DNA from 3 places in the Teredinibacter purpureus genome. Region 1 is predicted to be linked to each of the others. Evidence: predicted binding sites of a transcription regulator. Region 1 holds the regulator's gene; each other region holds the start of a gene.
What was found. The regulator sigma-54, encoded in region 1, starts transcription at its own class of promoters, with help from an activator protein. The targets are predictions, from matches to a motif close to TGGCACANNNNTTGCNNT.
Positions count from the first base shown of each region.

Region 2: a site for sigma-54 is predicted at 1,494-1,511, ahead of H5647_RS10575 (formate/nitrite transporter family protein). Genes of this name have one in related genera too.
Region 3: a site for sigma-54 is predicted at 1,377-1,394, ahead of H5647_RS15280 (PEP-CTERM sorting domain-containing protein). Genes of this name have one in related genera too.

Region 1 covers NZ_CP060092.1:1,490,469-1,497,260, forward strand. Annotated here, with positions in the region: gene mgtE (magnesium transporter) at 1-879, opposite strand, end outside; gene H5647_RS06630 (HPr family phosphocarrier protein) at 985-1,254, opposite strand; gene rapZ (RNase adapter RapZ) at 1,321-2,193, opposite strand; gene H5647_RS06640 (PTS sugar transporter subunit IIA) at 2,286-2,738, opposite strand; gene H5647_RS06645 (RNA polymerase factor sigma-54) at 2,922-4,454, opposite strand; gene lptB (LPS export ABC transporter ATP-binding protein) at 4,665-5,390, opposite strand; gene lptA (lipopolysaccharide transport periplasmic protein LptA) at 5,410-5,979, opposite strand; gene lptC (LPS export ABC transporter periplasmic protein LptC) at 5,976-6,632, opposite strand; gene H5647_RS06665 (KdsC family phosphatase) at 6,639-6,792, opposite strand, start outside.
Region 2 covers NZ_CP060092.1:2,453,011-2,459,802, reverse strand. Annotated here, with positions in the region: gene H5647_RS10585 (efflux RND transporter periplasmic adaptor subunit) at 1-540, opposite strand, end outside; gene H5647_RS10580 (YgaP family membrane protein) at 593-823, opposite strand; gene H5647_RS10575 (formate/nitrite transporter family protein) at 1,580-2,389, shown strand; gene cynS (cyanase) at 2,613-3,053, shown strand; gene H5647_RS10565 (bifunctional protein-serine/threonine kinase/phosphatase) at 3,181-4,938, shown strand; gene H5647_RS10560 (lipoprotein intramolecular transacylase Lit) at 4,924-5,745, opposite strand; gene H5647_RS10555 (NarK family nitrate/nitrite MFS transporter) at 6,035-6,792, shown strand, end outside.
Region 3 covers NZ_CP060092.1:3,493,310-3,500,101, reverse strand. Annotated here, with positions in the region: gene H5647_RS15285 (cellulose binding domain-containing protein) at 1-694, opposite strand, end outside; gene H5647_RS15280 (PEP-CTERM sorting domain-containing protein) at 1,440-2,027, shown strand; gene H5647_RS15275 (VIT domain-containing protein) at 2,100-5,252, opposite strand; gene H5647_RS15270 (hypothetical protein) at 5,374-5,550, shown strand; gene H5647_RS22465 (RDD family protein) at 5,589-5,744, shown strand; gene H5647_RS15260 (tRNA (adenine(22)-N(1))-methyltransferase TrmK) at 5,968-6,675, opposite strand.

The DNA of each region.
Region 1 (6,792 bases):
CCAGATTGCCCGCCTTGGTGCAGAACGCCGAACGGTAGCGAAGGTGTCTTCATCTTCATCGAGGCCAGCGAGACTCATTAAGGAGTGATCTGCGTCTTCACGAATAACATCGACAACGTCATCGATGGTTATTCGCCCAAGTAATTTGCCGTTTTCGTCTACAACAGGCGCCGATACCCAATCGTGCAGTTCGAACAATTTGGCTACGTCTCTATCGGGCAGGGTGGCCGGTATGGCGTTGGTGTCGGTCACCATGACTTCTCTCACCGTGACGTTCGGATCGGTGGTCAGTAGTTTGGCGAGCGGCAGTATGCCGAGGTAGTCATCTTTGCGATTGACGACGATTAGGCTATCGGTAGAGGGCGGAAGCTCGGTATGACGGCGCAGGTAACGTAGAACAACATCTAAGGTAAATCGCGGACGTACCGTAATCGTATCGGTATTGGTAAGGCCGCCAGCAGTCGCTTCATCGTAGGCAATAACGGCTTCAACGCGGCTTCTGTCTTGGTCGGTCATGGCCTCCAATACTTCTTGAATCACCTGCTCGGGCAATTGCTGGAGGATGTCTACTATGTCATCGGTATCGAGGCCTTCTGTTAGTTCGACAAGCTCTTCGGTGTCCATTTCTTGAAGAAATAGGCTTTGAACGTCATCTGAAAGCTCTTCGAGAACTTCACCGGAAACATCTTTATCGATTAAGTCCCATAGCAGCGTACGCGATTGTGGCGGTGACGATTCTATAAGGTGCGCAATTTCCGGTGGACGCAAACCGTTAAGCATGCGGCGAACCTGTCGGAAGGTTCCGCTATCGAGCAACGCTTGCACTTTGCTGAGGTGCAAATGCGATGGGTTGTCGATTTGTTCGGCGGCCTGAGGCATAAAATCATCCGATTGCGGTGCAGCTATAGGTGGATTGCGCTATTGGGCAGAAATTGTAGCCTTTTCAAAGGCTTCCGCAAATCAATTAATTCCATTGTGAGCAGTTTATTCGGCTTCGTCGAAGCGGTTGTTGATTAAATTTGTGACTGCGGCCATTGCGGCTTCTTCGTCTTCACCTTCGGTGCGAAGCTGTATTTCAGTGCCCTTGGAGGCGGCGAGTAGCATCAGCGACATGATGCTTTTTGCGTCAGTAGATTTGCCGTTGGCGGTGACCTCTGTACGTGCGGAGAAGCGGTTAGCGATATTGGCAAGCTTGGTGGCTGCACGCGCGTGTAGCCCAAGCTTGTTGATTATCTGTAGGTGCTTTTCCTGCATGGGCGCTTCGCTAATGTGGCTGGTGAAGAGTTTATCGGTTGCTGCGTGAGTGTCTGGCGTACGCTGCTAATGGCCGGGTTTGTTCTCGAGTTGTCTGTGACGCGTTTGAACATTTTTATAGTCGTCTTTTAACGCTTTCGCTAGCCTCTCGCACATATAAACCGAGCGATGCCAGCCACCGGTACAGCCAATGGCAAAGGTTAAATAGCTCCGGTTGTTGGCTTCAAAGCGAGGTGTCCATTTGCGTACGAACGTTAATATGTCGTTAAACATTTCTTCGACTTCTGTTTCGCCATTAAGGTAATCAATCACTTTTGGTTCTAGCCCGCTGTGCTCACGTAGCTGCGTGCTCCAATAGGGGTTCGGTAGGCACCGAACGTCAAAAATAAAATCAACATCAACCGGTACGCCATATTTGTAGCCGAATGATTTGAACATAAGCGCTGTACCTTTGCTTTCTTCGCCTACAACAAGGTGTTTGATTGCGCTACGCAATTCATGGAGGCTAAGGCTTGAGGTGTCGATAGTGACATCTGCGGCAGCGGCCATGGGTTGTAGAATCGTTTTCTCCCGCGCGATGGCTTCGTTGAGGCCAATATATTCGTCGGAAAGGGGATGGCGACGTCGGGTTTCACTAAAGCGTTTTAATAGTACTTCGCGAGAACTGTCTAAAAAGACCACTTGATAGTCGTCACGTTTAATAGGGGCGCTTTGTATAAGTTCGGATAACTTGCTGAGGTCACTGTAAATATTGCGAGCGTCTATGCCAATCGCAAAGCGCTGTGCATTGGCTTCGCGAGTGGAGCTTATTTGTTCTATGAGCGCGGGTAAAAGGTTTACAGGCAGGTTGTCTATACAGGTGAAACCTTCATCTTCCAGTAGGTGGAGAGCGGAGGTTTTACCTGAGCCTGATCGACCACTGATGATAAGCAAGTGCATGTGCGGGTATCGCCTTATCTAGTGGGTTATGAACATGATAAGAAAGGGCTATGGGACATTAGTCTTTATTGACTATAGCCAATTTTTTGATATCAGTTTACACCAGCTGCAATACGAAATAGTTCGTGATTGTTGGGACAAGCTCTCAACTCTTCGACATAGCTGGGGTTTTGTAACGCTTCCGCTAGTGTTGCGAGGGCCTGCAGGTGGCTGTCTTCTGCGTCTTCTGGCACTAGCATGGCAAACACTAGATCGATGGGTTCGCCATCAACGGCATCGAAATCTATTGGGGTGTCGAGTGTTAGGCAGGCGCATAGCGTTTCGCCCTTAGTGGCAAAGCGGCAGTGTGGAATGGCGATGCCTTGGCCTATACCGGTTGAGCCCAAGCGTTCGCGCCCCACAAGGTTTTGAAACAGTGCGGTGGCGTCACCTTCGGGCAATGAGTCTGCAAAAATGGTCGCCAAGCTTTCAAGGAGGCGTTTTTTGCTGGCGCCGGTGATATGGGCTTTGCAGCGGTCTTCAGTAAGAATGGAAGAAATTTGCATGAGGTTAAGTTGTTACTAATCCTTTCGGTGGCCTGTGGCTGGGTTAAAAGGCCTATAAAGAGCGGTGCTCTTATGTGTTATTACCCAGCGATTTGGCGCGCATTCTACCAGTATTGTTGCGTGATCCAAGTGTGGAATAGGAATGTAGTTAAAAAAAGTTTCTATTAAGAAAGATAGCGTGTTTTAAACTAGTCGTTTACGTTCGTTTGAGGGAGGGATATGCAGCGATTCTCGGTATTTGGCGATGGTTCTACGCGCCACTTTGATACCTTGTTCGGCGAGTAAGCCGGTAATTTTTGAGTCGCTGAGCGGCTTGCGTTGGTTTTCGGCGGCAACGAGCTTTTTAATGATCGCGCGAATGGCGGTAGATGAGCATTCTCCACCTGTGTCTGTGGCCACGTGGCTCGAAAAGAAGTATTTCAGTTCGAATATACCTTGAGGGGTATGCATATACTTTTGAGTGGTGACACGGGAAATGGTCGACTCGTGCATTTCGACTATTTCTGCGACATCGTGCAACACCATGGGCTTCATGGCTTCTGGCCCATAGTCTAAAAAGCCTTGTTGTTTTTCAACGATACACGTGGAGACCTTTAATAGCGTTTCATTACGGCTTTGTAGGCTTTTGAGAAACCAGCGAGCTTCTTGAAGGTTGTCGCGCAAGAAGGTGTTATCGGAGCTGGAATCTGCTCGTTTCACTAGTGAGGCGTAGCCTGAGTTTATCCGCAGCTTTGGCGCGATATCGGGATTTAATTGGACTTGCCAGCGATTGTTAACTTTGGCAACAAAAACATCGGGTACAACATATTCTGTTTCGTCTGCCCCTATGGATTCGCCGGGGCGAGGGTTCAGGCTCTGAATAACACTGATAACCGATTGGAGCTCGGGCTCCTTTATACGCAGTTTACGCATGAGTTGCTTGAAGTCACGGCTACCCAGTACGTCGAGATAGTCGCGTACTAAGGTTTTGGCTTGCGCTAGGTTGGGGGTATCGTCACTGAGTTGATTCAGCTGAATAAGTAAGCATTCACGTACGTCCTGGCTCAGAACGCCTGGCGGGTCAAACTGCTGTATACGGTGCAGTACGGCGAGAACTTCGTCCATTTCAAGTTCTTCGTGTTGAACCTGTAAACCTGAAAAAATCTCGTCTAATGACAGGCCCAGTATGCCGTTGGGAGCGACGGCGTCTATAAGGGTTTCCGCAATTTCGTTGTCGAGCGCAGACATCGGCGTTAAATTAAGTTGCCAGCTGAGGTGGTCTTGCAGGCTTTCTGAGGTGCCGCGACGAGATTCAAAGTCGTAGTCATCGCCTTCGGGTTTTGAGAGGCCAGAGCCACTTGAAGACGGTTCGTATATGTCGTCCCAACTCGTGTCTACGGCAAGGTCGGTAGGAATGTTGTCGTCATTCCAGTCGCTATCGGGCTGGTCGGGAGCTTCGTTGCTCGTATCACTCGTACTGCTCGTGTTTTCACTACCGTTTAAGGCAGGGTTTTCGCTTTCTTGAGCGGGCGGTTCGCTCTGCTGGGTATTTTCAGTATTGGCGGGAGCGGGTTCATCTATGTCGTCAGATGTTTCGAGCATTGGATTGGAATCCAGTGCTTCTTGAATTTCGGCTTGCAAATCCAGAGTCGAGAGTTGCAGGAGGCGTATTGCCTGTTGCAACTGAGGAGTCATGGTGAGTTGTTGGCCCAGCTTAAGCTGGAGGGTTTGCTTCATAAGGCGATGGCTGATGTCACGACGAGAGTTTGATCAGGCGCCAACCCAAAAGCGGGTGAAAACTAAGCTTGGGGTTGGGGCGTTATGTGTGTAAATCGCCTTTAGTTTAGTCGCGCTGGCGGCCACAAGCAATGCTTTTAAGTGCTTTTGTTAGCAAAGAATGTGCCGCTGTGGCGCAACTTTTTTGTGAGTTGTCAAGCATGAATTGTGTCAAAGAGTAAAGTGTTTGCCAAGGTATACTTCGCGCACTTTTTGGTTATTAAGAACATCATTGGAGGCGCCTTCGGCGATGATATGCCCTTCCGATACGATATAGGCTTTCTCGCAGATATCGAGTGTTTCGCGCACATTGTGGTCCGTTATTAAAACACCGATACCGCGTTGTTTTAAGTGTTGAACAATTTCTTTGATGTCGCTAACTGAAATAGGGTCAACGCCCGCGAAGGGTTCGTCCAGCAATATAAATTGTGGCTCTGTGGCGAGTGCGCGCGCTATTTCAACTCGCCGCCTCTCTCCGCCCGAGAGCGCCATCCCCAAGCTATCGCGAATATGCTGTATGTGAAACTCGTTTAAGAGTTTTTCCATGGCTGCGGTGCGGTCTTTTCGGCGTAAGTCTTTGCGCGTTTCTAGAATGGCCATAATGTTGTCGGCAACGGTTAGCTTGCGAAAAACCGACGCTTCTTGTGGCAAGTAACCCAAACCTTCCCGTGCTCGTTCGTGCATGGAGTAGTGAGTAACATCTTTTTCGCCAATGGAGATTGAGCCTCGATCGGCCTTTACTATGCCCGCAATCATGTAGAAACAGGTGGTTTTACCTGCGCCATTGGGGCCAAGGAGCCCAACAATTTGGCCGTCGTCAACTGAAATGGACACGTCGATAACGACTTTGCGGCCTTTATAGCTTTTTGCCAAATGTTGTGCAGAGAGTGTAGGCATGGGGTTTGTTGGGTGCTCGTTAGGGTTCGACCAGTTCTTCAGTCGATAAGGCTTTAGGGGGGATGACCATTCGTACGCGACGATCGCTGGTGGTCGAGTTTGTATTGCCACCGGCTTTAACCACGGCTTTTTTGACATCGTATTCAATGCGGTTGCCGCTCAAACTTGTCCCTTCTTGTTTAAAGGCCGCATTGTCGATTAGAAATAAGGTCTCGTCGGTAATGCGATACTCTAAACGGTTCGCTTGAGCGGTGACCGGTTCCTGGCCTATGTTGGGTATTTGGCTGAGACGCGCGGGTGAACCGGTAGCCACAACGTGTGAGTAGCTATCGTTTCGGCCGTGTATTACTACGCGTTCAGCGGTGATTTTCATGCTGCCCTGCACAACTATAACGCGACCAGCATAGGTGGTTGTGCCGCTTTGGTCGTCAAGTTCGGCTCTGTCGGCAGATATGTTTAAATCTTGGAAGCGGTCGTCGGGCAAGCCGATAACGTGAACGCTTGCCATGGCTAGGAGGGCACAGCCAAGGTGTCGCAATAGCGAGAGTAGACGGCGAGCGGAATGAATGAAATTAACGTGCAATGTCATGGTGTTTCTTCGCTTGCGCCTGGGTTTCTATGGATTGCGGTAACGCGTTGATGCAGCTGGATTTTACGCGTTTGAAAGTCGGCCGTCATGCCGACTGCATTAATTTCGCCGTAAGGAGACGTTATTTTAACAGGCTCGTCGGTGCGCGCGACTTTTTCTATCGCATTAATACTAAGCGCGTTAGTGCTTAGTTCGGTCATAAAACTGTAGTGGGTAGTTGTATTGAGCGTTGCGTGACTGGGTGGTGCTGTTTGCCAAATGCGTACATTGTTCCAAAGGGTGATTTCTTGTGTGGTACGGATAAGTTTGCCGTCCTCGGCTTCTAGGTGCCAGGGTGACTGCTGTTCGAAAATTGTAAAATGTGGGCTGCTAATTAACGTGTACTCTTCTACGTCATCGTTTTTGTGGGTGGTTTCGGTACGATAGTGTTCTAAGCGTGAGGCCGTAAAAGAGTAGTCGATATTACCGCTGTCGTCGTAGTGCTGAGTAGCGGCATCTTTTGCCACAGCGTAAGGGAAGTGTTGTTGATTATCATCTTGCCATTTGGGGGGCGTGAGTATTTCGTCGGATGAATCCCACAGCATGACGATCACGCTAATGCCTAGGCAAATAAGCAGAAGGTAGAGCCTGTTTTTGGCGATTGCTTTAGCCATAATGAATTAAGTGTCGGTGCGTGTGTATTCATCGAGGGCGCTTTGATAAGTGTCTTGCGCCTTCATAATTAAATCGCATGCTTCGCGAACGGCGCCTTCGCCACCTTTTCGAGAACTCTTCCAGTGAGCGTGATCAACAACGGCGGGATGCGCATTCTGG
Region 2 (6,792 bases), 960 kb from region 1:
CAAACGCTCATGGGCATCCTGTTCACCTGCACGGGCAGAATCACTGCGTGCGAGCGCCGCTTGTTGTGTCGCTTTTGCTTGATCTAAGCCCGCTTTTGCCACCATACCGCGCGCATATACATCAGCCACTCTGGCAAGCTGCTCATCTGCTTCTGTAAATCGCGCATTGGCTTCTTCAACACGTGCTTGTGCAACCCGCAATGCGGCTTGCTGTTCAGCATCGGTGAACCGCGCAATAACATCACCTTGTGCCACATAATCCCCTACATCAAAAGGAAGCTCGACAATTCGACCACTTGTTTGCGCCGACACCACCGCCTGATTCACCGCTTCAACCACACCGTCAAACGAGGTTTCGCTAGCCACCACCCGCCATGCCACAGCCTCGGTCTCTAGCGATTCAGCCAGTGGTGAAAACGCTTTGGTACTGGGCGTATTCAACTCATTGCCACAAGCAAACACCAGCAGCACCGCGCTCAATAAACCTAACCAACGCCAGCTTCTCGTGATGGCGCCGTGCGTAAAATCAAAACACTGCATGCCTACCGTCCTATTGTATAAATGTTTATGAGAACCCACTTTATAAGTGTCGCTAATCTCCGCGAAAAGCCATGCCCGACTGAACACCTATTTTTTTCAATATCATCGCCAACGGGCAAAAACCCGTGAACGACGCCTGCAGTAAATTGGCCCCTACGAACACCGTAAACCACAACCAGTTCTCGTGATGAAAATGCCCCAGAAACACACTGAGTAAAATGAAAATGCCCGCAAATCTAAACACTAAACTATCAATATTCGTTTTTTTAGGTGTAATGGTCATACTACCAACCTCTTCATATAGCGTTATAAATCAACAATAATATTAAACGGTACCGTTTATGCGCCCTATAGCCTCGAATTACGCCGCAAAAGAACTCTAGAGCAACTCACCCAAAGAAGAGGTAATACTAATTTAGTATTATCTAATATACAACCCTTTACCGCTTCTTATTATGTTTACCTGGCCCACCTACCCTTGCCGGCTATTGCGCAGGCCCGCCCGACGCGGCAAAAACTACCGCTCGTGGTAGTGGAGCACGCCTATCACGCTGTATTCATCGAATTACAGTCGCTATATGCGATACGTGACGACATCAAGCCATCTCTCCTCCCCGTTAACGTTGGCGCTCTAAAAACCGCGTATAGATTGATGCAATTGCGCCCGAATATTTAACTTTAGTGGACACTAATCAAAGCGCAACACACACTCTTTTCCGCGAAAAAAATAGCCAACCGGCTAACATGTTAAACCTCCATCATGCTCTTTTTCTTATGGGCAAAATCACGACCAATACTCAACATAAAGGCTTCGTCTACTTCACCTATCGCACCAGCATATAGCAAAGAAAGCCCTTTCATGAGGCATGCCATGGCAATTACTGTTTAAAATATTCTAAAAAAACTAATTTTTATTTATATAAAACAAACCCTTAACCAATATTCGCACAAGTAGGCGTAATAATTGCCTTGTTCAGTGTACGTAGGGCCGCACCTACCAACATCAATCAAAACGCACCTATATAACAGAGAAATCATTATGTCTTATTTAGTACCCTCCGAATTCGTCGCCAAAATGGTAGACGCAGGTGAATCGAAAATATTTATGTCCACACGCGACACTCTTATTCGCGCCTATATGGCGGGTGCCATTCTGGCGCTGGCCGCGGTATTTGCAATTACGGTGACGGTACAAACCGGCGTCCCACTTCTTGGTGCCGTTCTGTTCCCCATTGGCTTCTGTATGCTCTATTTGCTGGGCTTTGATTTACTCACCGGTGTATTCGTGCTCACGCCACTGGCGCTTATCGACAAACGTCCAGGTGTAACCGTGAAGGGGGTCTTAAAAAATTGGGGCTTAGTATTTTTGGGTAATTTCGCAGGCGCTTTAACGGTTGCGTTTATGATGGCGTTTGTCTTTACCTACGGATTTTCCGTTGAACCGGGGGCTGTAGGCCAAAAAATTGCGGGTATTGGCGAAAGCCGTACCTTGGGTTACGCCGCCTATGGTGCTTCTGGATGGTTCACTATTTTCTTCCGAGGCATGCTCTGTAACTGGATGGTTTCAACCGGTGTTGTTGGTGCAATGATATCTACCCACGTAAGCGGCAAAGTTATCGCCATGTGGATGCCGATTATGCTGTTTTTCTTTATGACGTTTGAGCACTCAGTAGTGAATATGTTCTTGTTCCCCTCAGGCATTATTATGGGCGGCGACTTTTCAATAATGGATTACTTAATATGGAACGAAATACCTACCGTACTTGGTAATCTTGTCGGTGGTTTACTCTTCACAGGGTTAACACTTTACAGTACTCATTTGCGTACTGGGCCAAGACGCTCTCTTTAATCAACACCTAGAAATCACCCAGCGTTCAGGTAAACATTCGGCCCCTCTCTCTTGGTAGCACCATAAATAGCGCAATAGAAGGTGCCATGAAAGGCGCAATATCCAAGGGAGAGTTTTAGCGTGCTACACGACTACTTTTGTGCCCGTTATAAAACACTTTATTCCACGGACCCTTAACGTTTTTATAAAACAATAAGGGTCTGCCAACAGATAAGGAATACGCATGAACAAACAAAGCATGACCGATACCATTGTTACCGCCAAAGCAAAAAAAGGTTTAACATGGGAAAAAATTGGGGAAGATTTAAATCTCTCACCCGTGTGGTTAGCCTCCGCTTGCTTAGGCATGAATAGCGCACCCAAAGACATTGCACTCGCCATTGTTGAATATTTAGCCCTGGAAGAAGACGTTGTTGCCGCACTTGAAGCCTATCCAACAAAAACGTGGGAGCAATCGATTGCCACCGACCCCCTAATCTATCGCTTCCATGAAATTACCGGTGTTTATGGCACCACCTTAAAAGCAATCATCCAAGAAAAATTTGGTGACGGCATTATGAGCGCTATCGATTTCTCGCTCGATGTCGATAAAATTGAAGACCCCAAAGGGGATCGCGTATTAATTACAATGAATGGGAAATTTTTAAAGTACAATAACTGGTAGTTTTTGGGCAATGGGTGCCGCCCCTAAACGGCGGCCATCGTTCTCGAGCAGCACGCTCTACCGTCCTTTATTTAAATTTAAACACCTCTCTCACGGTTAACCTGCCCCTTGGGGCGAAGCGATAACAATGACTACCCAGCAGCCACGCCCTTCTAGCCCTACAAAAAATCAGCCGCTCACACTTTCGATTGGCCAATATTCACATAAAGGCCGCAAGGATATTAATCAGGATTTTCACGGAAGTTACTGCCCAGCAGAACCTCAACTTAGCTCTAAGGGTATTGCCATTGCGATAGCCGATGGCATTAGCAGTAGTCAGGTTAGCCAAATAGCCAGTGAATCGGCGGTCACCAGTTTTTTACAAGATTATTACTGTACATCTGAGGCTTGGTCCACTAAAAAATCCGCGCAACAAGTGTTAATGGCAACCAACTCATGGCTATTTGCCCAAACACAACAAAGCCAATACCGCTACGATAAAGACCGCGGGTATGTCTGTACGTTAAGTGCACTGATTATAAAGTCGGATACCGCGCACATTTTTCATATTGGCGATACTCGCATCTACCGGCTACATAACAACGCATTAGAACAGCTTACTCAGGATCATAGGCTTTGGGTTTCACAAGAGCAAAGCTACCTAAGCCGAGGTTTAGGTATTAATTCACATCTCGAAATTGACTACAAGGCCTTACCCGTTGCCGAAGGCGACATCTTTATTCTTGCTTCTGACGGTGTTTATGAATTTGCGAATGACCAGCTCATTACCGAGACTATTAACGCTCACCAGCAAGATTTAAATACCGCCGCAAAATTTATTGTAGAGGCAGCCTTCGACAATGGCAGCACCGACAACCTTACTGCACAAGTTGTACGTATTAATACGTTACCAAGCCACGATACACGCGCAATTTACCAACAATACAGCGAGTTACCATTCCCACCATTACTGGAGGCTCGTGCACAATTTGATGGTTATACCATTTTGAGGAAGATATACGGCAGTAGTCGTAGCCATGTCTATTTAGCGGAGGATAACGAAACCAAAACACCCACTATCATCAAAATCCCCTCTATCGACTTGAGAAACGATTCAGCCTACCTAGAACGTTTTTTAATGGAGGAATGGGTCGCCAAGCGCATAGATAACCCCTATGTACTAAAGCCTTGTTCGCAAACACGGCAACGGCACTTTATCTATATTGCAACCGAGTTTATCGACGGCCAAACACTAACCCAATGGATGATAGACAACCCAAAACCCACACTCGAAAGCGTTAGAGAAATTGTGGAACAAATTGCAAAGGGGTTGCGGGCTTTTCATCGGTTAGAAATGTTACATCAAGACTTACGGCCTGAAAACATTATGATCGACGCAACGGGAACCGTAAAAATTATCGATTTTGGCGCAACGAAAGTTGCAGGAATTATGGAGATTACAACCGCAATTGAACGACAAAATATTCTCGGAACCGCACAATACACAGCACCCGAATATTTTTTGGGAGAACCAGGCACACCGCGTTCGGATCTATTCTCTCTAGGGGTTATTACCTATCAGATGTTAACGGGCAACCTTCCCTATGGAGCCGAGGTCGCCAAAGCCAGAACACCCTCCGCACAACGAAACTTACGGTATAGAACCGCGCTACATGACAAACGCGAAATTCCCGCTTGGATTGACGACACGCTCAAGACAGTATTACACCCTAACCCTTACAAACGCTACGATGCTTTTTCAGAATTCATCGCCGATTTACGCAGGCCCAGCCGTGAATTTCTCACCAAAACACAGCCACCGTTACTAGACCGAAACCCTGTAGCCTTTTGGCAAAGCCTATCGGCTATTCTAGCCCTTGCGGTTATATACCTACTTGCGCGTTAAAAGTCGCGGTACAGTTGTGGCCGCCACCTGTAACACGCCCTGAATAACCACGAAGCTTACCGCCGCCGCCACTAATAACGCGATGGCTATCCATCCAAAAAGTGTTGGGGCTAGCATCAATGTCGACATGAGCGAATCTTGATAATAAAAAAACCATTCATGCCCCGCGGGAAATATCCATATATGAAACTGATTGAACACATCCGTTGGGCCGAGTATTAACACCAGAACAATGGCCGGAACCGTTAACGCTAACACCGCCATACTTTGCTGTTTAAGTGAAGGCATAGAACGCTCCACGAGTAATAGATACCCGCTCACGCCACACCACAAAATAACGGATATAAACGCAACGCCAAATAAAACATCGATCAAATTGGCCACATCTTGCAGGTGAATCACCTCAGGTGATCGCAATAGCACGTGCACTCCATCGCTACTCGGTGACGTATACGTAATGTCGGCTAAGCCTTCCCCGCCTCGATGTACACTGCTATTTATCTCACTAAACACCCTAATGCGCTCATCTCGAGTCGTGTCACCAAATCCCGTCTTATATCGATTTTGCGGGCCATAGGTATCTATTCCTTGCCCAATTCCACCATGATCGAGCCAAACTCCGTACATAAAATCATATTTTGCCAATACCACCCAGCTGACCGTAAACGCCACGATTAGCGTTAACAAGCCAAAACTAAGTGCTTGAACGTGTAAGCCAAGTCGCGTTCGCCATTGCTGCGCCGGCCTTTTCTTTTGGTTTACCGCAGGTTTCGGGCTTTTGCTTTTTGTTGAGGGTCGTTTTGCCATAATTCTTTCATCCAATCATCGATCTCCAGCCGCGCATACTATCGCACATTTATCTTGCACGCTTACTCCCACCTAAAGCGCACCAAAAACGAGCCGAAACGCACAGCATACGGTCACAACTATGTTTGTTTTTTATTCAGAAACCCTTTTAACAAGGTCCTTACTGGGCTTTATCGAGCCATAACGGTGCTGGCATGACGATTGCTAGGTGTTAATCAAACATTTCAATATGAGCGATCACCGCACCGGTGTAACTCATCCACATTTTTTAGGAGAAGAAGGAAACCGTATGAGTTCCTCTAAGTTAAACCTGCTGGATTTTTCACAAACTAATATCCGCACGCTGCACCTCACTTGGTTTGCATTCTTTTTAACCTTTGTCATGTGGTTTTCTCATGCTCCCATGAAACCGCTTATCATGGAGGCCTTTAATATGACAGGGGCTCAGTGGAAAGCCCTGCTTATTTTAAACGTGGCACTTACTATTCCAGCGCGAATTGTCATTGGTATTTTGGTGGACAAATTTGGGCCACGTATTGTTTTCAGCTGCTTACTCGTAGTATCCGGCCTTCTTTGCTTAGGCTTTGCCTTTGCCACCAGCTTCGAACAACTCGCTATTATGCGCTTCGCTATGGGTTTTGCCGGTGCTGGGTTTGTTATTGGTATTCGCATGGTTGGCGAGTGGTTTCCAGCTCGTCAAGTTGGCTTGGCCGAAGGCGTGTACGGCGGCTGGGGTAATTTCGGTTCAGCGGCTGCAGCGTTCTCTTTACCCACCGTGGCATTATTGTATGGCGGGGACGATGGCTGGCGCTACGCGATTGCGTCCACGGGCGTAATTGCATTCGTGTATGGTTTTATCTTCTATTGGAAAGCACGTAACACACCCAAAGGCTCTACCTACTTTAAGCCAAAAAAATCCGGTGGTTTAGAAGTTACCAGCAAGAAAGATTTTTACTTCTATTTAGCCATGAATATTCCCATGTATCTTATTCTGGCAGTATTAGCGTGGAAACTATCTCCAGCGGGCGTTAAATTGTTAAGCCAAAC
Region 3 (6,792 bases), 2.0 Mb from region 1:
AATAAAAATGTGTTTCTTCGCTGCCTATCTCAGGATCAACATCTGGATTGGGAGTGCTCGAGCTTGAACTCGAACTATAGGAGCTATAGGAGCTATAAGAACTCGAGTTGGTGGGCGCTGATGTTGGTGAAACGCTAGGCGCTTGTGTAGGTATAGAGGTAGGAGGCGGAGTTGGTGTAGTCGTCACGGTTGGTGTGGGGGTAACAGTTGGTGTAGGTGTAACGATAGGTGTAGGTGTGACGGTAGGTGTAGGTGTGCTCGGTGACGTACTAGAGCACGTGGGCGCAACAAATTGCCCGTTGTGAGAACCTTGCAAGCCAAAGGTAGTTGTTTGTCCTGGGAGAAGGTTTCCGTTCCAATTAACGTTAGAGGCGGTAACGGTATTTCCGGTGGTGCTAAGAATTGCGTTCCAGTGATTCGTTACGCCAGGTGTATTGGCATAATCTAAATTTACTTCCCAGTTAGAAATAGCGTTGGCACTGTCATTATTAACGCTTACGGTTAGTACGTATCCGCTCCCCCAGCTATTCTCAGTCGTGGAGCAGGTGAGGGCCTGTGCATTAAGTGATGCACCCATTAAACCTGATAATAAAGCGGCGGCTTTACAAAAACGGGATATTGATCTTGATCGGCTTTGCACAATGGCAAAACTGCCTATGCTGCTTAGCAAATTTTTTTCATTAAAATGACGCATGTTGGGTCCTGTATTTTGTTATAAATAGTGAAGTTAAGTTAACTATTTTCCAAAGCAACTGAGTTAACCCGTGCACCATATATAAAATATTTTTTTAAACCTAAATTAAAATCATTGTGGCGACACTTATTTTTAATAAAAATATAGTGTATTTATTTGTTCGAAAATTTGTCGCAGAATGTTTCATTGTTTCGTCTTAATAATGGTAAGGCGTCCCAGGAAATTTGGTGCACGTTTTTCAGTAACGATGTTTTCATAACCGTCTGCTTACGCGACTTTGGCGTGAGTAAATAGCCGTGTTACCCAATTGCGCGTGTTGTACTGTCGGCTAGTGTTTGTGTTGCAAGGGTGTGTAGTGCGGGTAATAAAATGCGCTATCGAATAAACCGGTAGTCTGTTGGGGGGGGCGTGGGTGTCATAAAATTTAACACTATTGCCTTATCTTTAAGTGAAAAAAATAGGTTGTTTTTCCATCGTTTAAATGGGTAACTCCGCAATATGTATAAATTATGCTCGTATCGGTTGATCCGCAGTCTATTTTTACAAGATTAAATTGGTTCTATAGTCTTAGGGCTCAATAGGTACTATAGGGTTATACATTAAAGGGTTAATACCGTCGAAATAATTAACTTTAACAAAGTGTGATGCGTCTCTCGCCCACTGAATACGGCGATCTTAATATTGGCCCGAATAATGCTTTATGGATATCAGATGCAGTTTTTATAACTTAAATGGATATCTGGGCATGAAAAAGATTACCGCTATTGGCGCTTTATTCGTATTATTTCTGGTAGCCGTTCAAGCACAAGCGGCTGTATTAACTGAGGGTTTTGAAGACGCTTTTCCAGCATGGGAGAATGAATGGTTAGGGCAGAACAGTAATTTACACAATTATTACGGAGATGAGCATACGTTGCGAGGAAACAATTACGGCGTATGGATGGATGATGGTGATGGCGTAAGAGGTACCGATACCGTTGAGCTTGTGTTTGACGCTGTGTTTGGTGCAAGTATCATGTCATTATCTTTCGATGTGTCAACCTACATCTCGGGTCTTTCGGTAGAGGTATTCGATATTTCGGGTGTTAGTGTTTTAAATGAGATTGTTTCGGTGGGTAGTGGTTCAAGTTTTGATACCTTTTCCGTGGTGTCGGGCAATGGCGTGTCTGGTTTCACGTTTTATACAACCGGCTCTCAAATTGAAGGTAATACCATTTTAGATAATGTGACGGTTACAACCGGCGCGATAGATGTCGCCGAACCAGGATCTTTCGGTTTAATGTTAATTGGGTTGGCGGGTTTGATTGTGTCACGTAAACGAAAAATATCTTAATACAATAGAACGGTTCTTTCTAAAAAGCCTCGGCACTATGGTGTCGAGGCTTTTTTTATTTGTAATAGAAGGTCAGTGAAAAAACTCGATATCCCCCAGTGGTATGTTATCGCCAGGTTCTTCAATATGCAGTGTTATTGTGCGGTGTGTTTCGTTTGCTCGGCCGTAATGAGTGTAAACATCGAGGGTTGCTGTAACCGGCCCAAAATATTCGATCTGGTTTTCACTGTAGAAGCTCGTTTCAATTTTGTATTGTCCTGGCATTGCGAAGCGAGTGAGGTATTCCTCTGGCCCGAAGCCATCAATGGCATCGAAGGGTAGATAACCGTGAGCAACGCTGACGGGGTTGCCATAATGTACATCTTCTTTGCTGGGTTCTTCAATCCATAAATCAAGGTCGGCGTTTCTCGAGTTCCAAGACAGCACTATACGTATATCGAGTTCAAAATTCTCAAGTAGAGTGTCGTCCAACCTTTGCGCGTTTTTTCTAAGAGAGGGGTGTAGGTTGAGTAGGTGGTTGAGCTCAGTTAACGCGGTAATGCGCATATAGTTTTCGGCCTCCCATGGGCCCAGAATAACACGCAGGTAATATTCTACGGCGTTTGCTAGTGCGCTAATGTCAGATGAGTGGCGGCCTATGGCTTCCCAGGTTAATGCGAGATCTCTCCAGCTAGCAGGTTGATGTGGGGCAATTTGTGCAATATGTTCGAGAACTACCAGCGCAGTAGTCAGTTCATTAGATTGTATTAAATTGTATGCGACCATGCGTTCCATTCCTGCATTCTCAGGGTGAATCTCCAGAATGTTGGATATTACAAGGAAGGCTTCTTGTGGGCGTTGCAGTTGTAATAGGTAGTGGCTTACGTCCATGTAAAATGTTGGGCTTTCACGGTAATTTTCTCTTAGTTTAAGGTACTGCTCGTAAATCAGTGGTGGGGCTACTGCCTTCAGTGGGGTTAAGTAAGGTGCATTGGGGGCCCAAGGTGTTAAATTAATGGTGTTGTTGGCATCATTGGGGTTATCGCTAGCGCGCATTCCAGTAACCCAAACCTCTTCGACTAAACTATTCTCATGATCAAAACCCAAAGCGTTACAGTTGTGGGTGCAGGGCTTTTGGGATAAAAGTGATAGCGCTTTTTTTATAGAGATTGGTTTTGCTTGATGCCACCATTTTGCACGCTGGCTCCAAGCGTCTAGTAGATACTGCATTATAACGGTATCTTGACTGGGTTCATTTTTCTGCGAGTCGAGCAGCTCCTGTCGTAGAGTCTCGTATTGCTGCGCATTATAAATGTTATGCGGTGGCCGAACGCCATAAAAAACATAGTCATTAATGTCCTCTAGTACAATCAAACTTGTATACGGTGTCACTAGCCCGTGCTTTAATCCAAAATCTCTAATGTGGTGCTCGTTTCGTTTAGGGTTAGCCATGTGTTGGTTTAGCCATGCAGTCGTGAAGTTCTGCAGAGCCGTCTCGGACTGTGGCGTTTGATCAATATTAATAGAGTGATCGGACGTTACTCGCGTTGTGAGTTCGGATATTGCGTTATCACCTGTTGCTTTTGCGTAAATTTTTAACGTGTAACGGCCGTTATAATCAAAATGGGTTAGCCACTCGGTATTGGTGGAGGCTGGGCGAAGTTTGGGGGCAAGAACGCCGAGTGATTGAGCCAGTTTTTTGGGAGAGTAACGATTGGTGTCGAGCACTACGCCTCGTGATTCGTGCGCAATATTCCTAAGAATTGCCTCATGTAATTTCGTGTTACAAAGAATGGGGTAAGTTGGCATTTTAACCGCGGGCAATTCTTCGTTACCGAGTGTCGATAGGCCATCGCTAAACAATAATGCAATATCTGCGCTGGAGGTATTGGCGGCAGTGAGTGCGCCCTGAAGGTGGCTAGCCCCGTCATAGGGTACCTCTGATAATCGCTTGAATAATGCAATAATACCTTTTTCGTTAAAGGGAAACGTTTCTAATGGGGAGTTGGTGGCCGAAAACCGATGTAATTGAAGTTCGGTTGGCTTGGGTTTTCGTTTTTTGATGTTTTTTAAAAGTGATTTTAACGTTGCTATTTTTTCATTATGGCTGTTTTCCATTGAAAGGGAGCTATCCCAAATAATTAACAGGGAATCTATTTTTTCTACGCGGTCAAGTAAAGCTACGTTAACGTTAATTTCACCCTTTACATAGAGTGCATCGTCTTTAAGTGTATGAGACCAGCGAGCATTCCTGCGGGGGTAGATGCGCAGTTTAGTTGTTTCTAGCTGTGAAACTCTTGCACTGTCTTGCTGTAATGTTGCCTTAATAATATTGTGATGTTGCCCAGACCTTGATGAAAGTATTTGTCGAGGAAAGGGGTGAGTAATAAGTTGCGGCAATTTTTTTGGACGCTCTGTGCGAATATGAAGATTGATTTCAGTTGAGGGGTCTAGCAATTCGGTAGGAAATTGATAGAGCAGAGAGCCATTTAATTGTCGTTTTAGTATCTCTGTTGACGTAAGTGTGATTGTGCGAGTACCGCCTCCGGGCACGGGATAAACTTCCGTTGTAAAGCGATTCCCTCGGGTATATTCAAGAATGCCCGGATCAATTTGTTGGTCCTGTATTTCTTCGAATGCCTCTCGGGCTTTATTTTTTTCAACTGCAACGGCATTCGTCATTTCACCGTCAATATCCAGTGCGTATCCTGTCACTATTGCGCCGTCTGCAATGGGAAGATTAATGTAAGCTTCTGTGTCGCTCCGATAAAGATTGCGTAGCGTGTAGGTTGCTACAGTAGAGGCTAGGGAACCGTCAATAGTGACGTTAAGGTTCAGTTTTTCTATTTGAATACCTTGATTGTAACCATTTATGGCAATGGTTTGGTAATATCGGCTGTGCTTTTTACGCTCAAGTACGAGTGTTTCGTCGTCGTAAAGCAATGTTAATGTGTTCTTGGAAATCGAGTAAATGGCCGGGTTGTCATAGTCGTTTTCTATGAAAAGATGCTCTTTCTCCGCCGAATATCGATAGGTTTCTCGGTAATGCTCGTCTCCATCAATTTGCTCAATAATGATTCGATTGCCGGGCTCAAATTGTAGAGCTGTAATATTATGCTCGTCGGTTGGGGTGCTGAGAGCCCAGCGGCCAATGAGGTGATCTGTTTGTGCGTAGGCTTGTACCGAGCCCAATACCCCTAACATTACCCCTAAAGCAATTCCAAACGTGTGCAGTATATTCGCCATGCGTATTTTCCCTATGATGGTCGGCTTTCTCTTGTGAAGGTATATTCACCTTGGCTGAAATATTGTCTAATTTTGCTACACTACACCACTTTTTTAAAGCTAGTTTGGCGCTTGGGACGAAATGGCGATTATCGGTATAGATTTTGTAGGAGGAGGGCGTTGGCTTATCCCTAACCGCTTGGGCGAAGGGATAACCCCTTCTGTTGTTGGTTTAGATGATAATGGAAAAGTAATGGTGGGTAAAATCGTGTTAGCTAAACGCAATTTAGTGCGCTTGAACTGTCAGCGTTGGCGCTGATTTTTCTACAATAAAGGGCTTTTTTTAATGGGATACTTATGTCGAGTGCGCTGTTTGGCCTCGCCGCGCTTCTAGCAGACCGATGTATGCTACTGATGTATTGGTTGATGGAATGTTCTGTTTGGCAGACCAGTCTCGGGAAAAAACTATTGGGGTTGAGGGTTGTTAATCGAGATGTTCAGGGTGTGGGGTGAGCTTCGCCATTTTATGTGTGTCCACAAAAGTTACGTGGTTTTTTAATTGCTTTCTCTCGGGCAATTTTCTTCACGATAGGTTAGGCCGTACTTATGTTATACGCGTGGACGATAATCGGTTTGCAGGAGGCCCCGCGTTTAATTTTTGCTCGCGAACCTATACGCTGGAATTAAAATAATAAGAATTTATTGGTACTCTAGGGCTTTCGCCAATTGTTGGTTTTTACTGAATTATTTTTTTATAGGCGTTAAGGGCTACCTCGGCATAGGGACAGTCGCGATTCGCTTGCATGCGTTCGTAGTGCCGTATTAGTTTGTGTATATACGTGCGTTTGATGTTGGACATGTCCCGCCACAGCGAATCACCGATTATGGTGACGGGTTGAAACGATTCAGTGTTTAGTTGGGCGGGCGATCTTCCGCAATGGTAACGAAGCCATAGGTGTTCGTGGCTAAAGTTTTTCTCTGTGACAAAACTTTCCTCAATTAACGTGAAATGTTGTTCGCGTAGAAAAGAACGTAATTCAAAGGTATGTGAATTGGGGCTAAGAATAAATTCAACGGCTGAGCCTTTTTTCAATCGGTCGATAATACCTTTTAATATGGCCTGTAAGTTTTGTCCTCCAACACCAGCAATGATAACTAATGAGCGTTGCTCGGCCGGAAGCGACAAGCGGGTTGCATCTGCGGCTATAAAGTGCAGGCGCCCGTCGTTTAGGCTTGCGTAATCTGTTTCTAGCGTGTTTATGATAGAAGCCACTTTATCAACGAGATGAATATGTGTTGTAGGAAAGCGTTGATGTAAGTGCAGCCCCAACCGGCCGTGATCACAGCATATATCCCAAATAGTGCTGTAAGTATTTGCAGAGTTTATCCACTGAAAAATATGATTTAGGCGTTGGCCTAAACGTCTGATGATTTTATCGTCCATGCGGGATATCTATGATGGTATTGAAGGTAGGATTGGGGAGTACGGAATTAGCGTTGCTGCATCGAGGTGTTGTGCCTGCGCGATGAACGCTTAGCCTAGCGTACTGCGCAATAATAC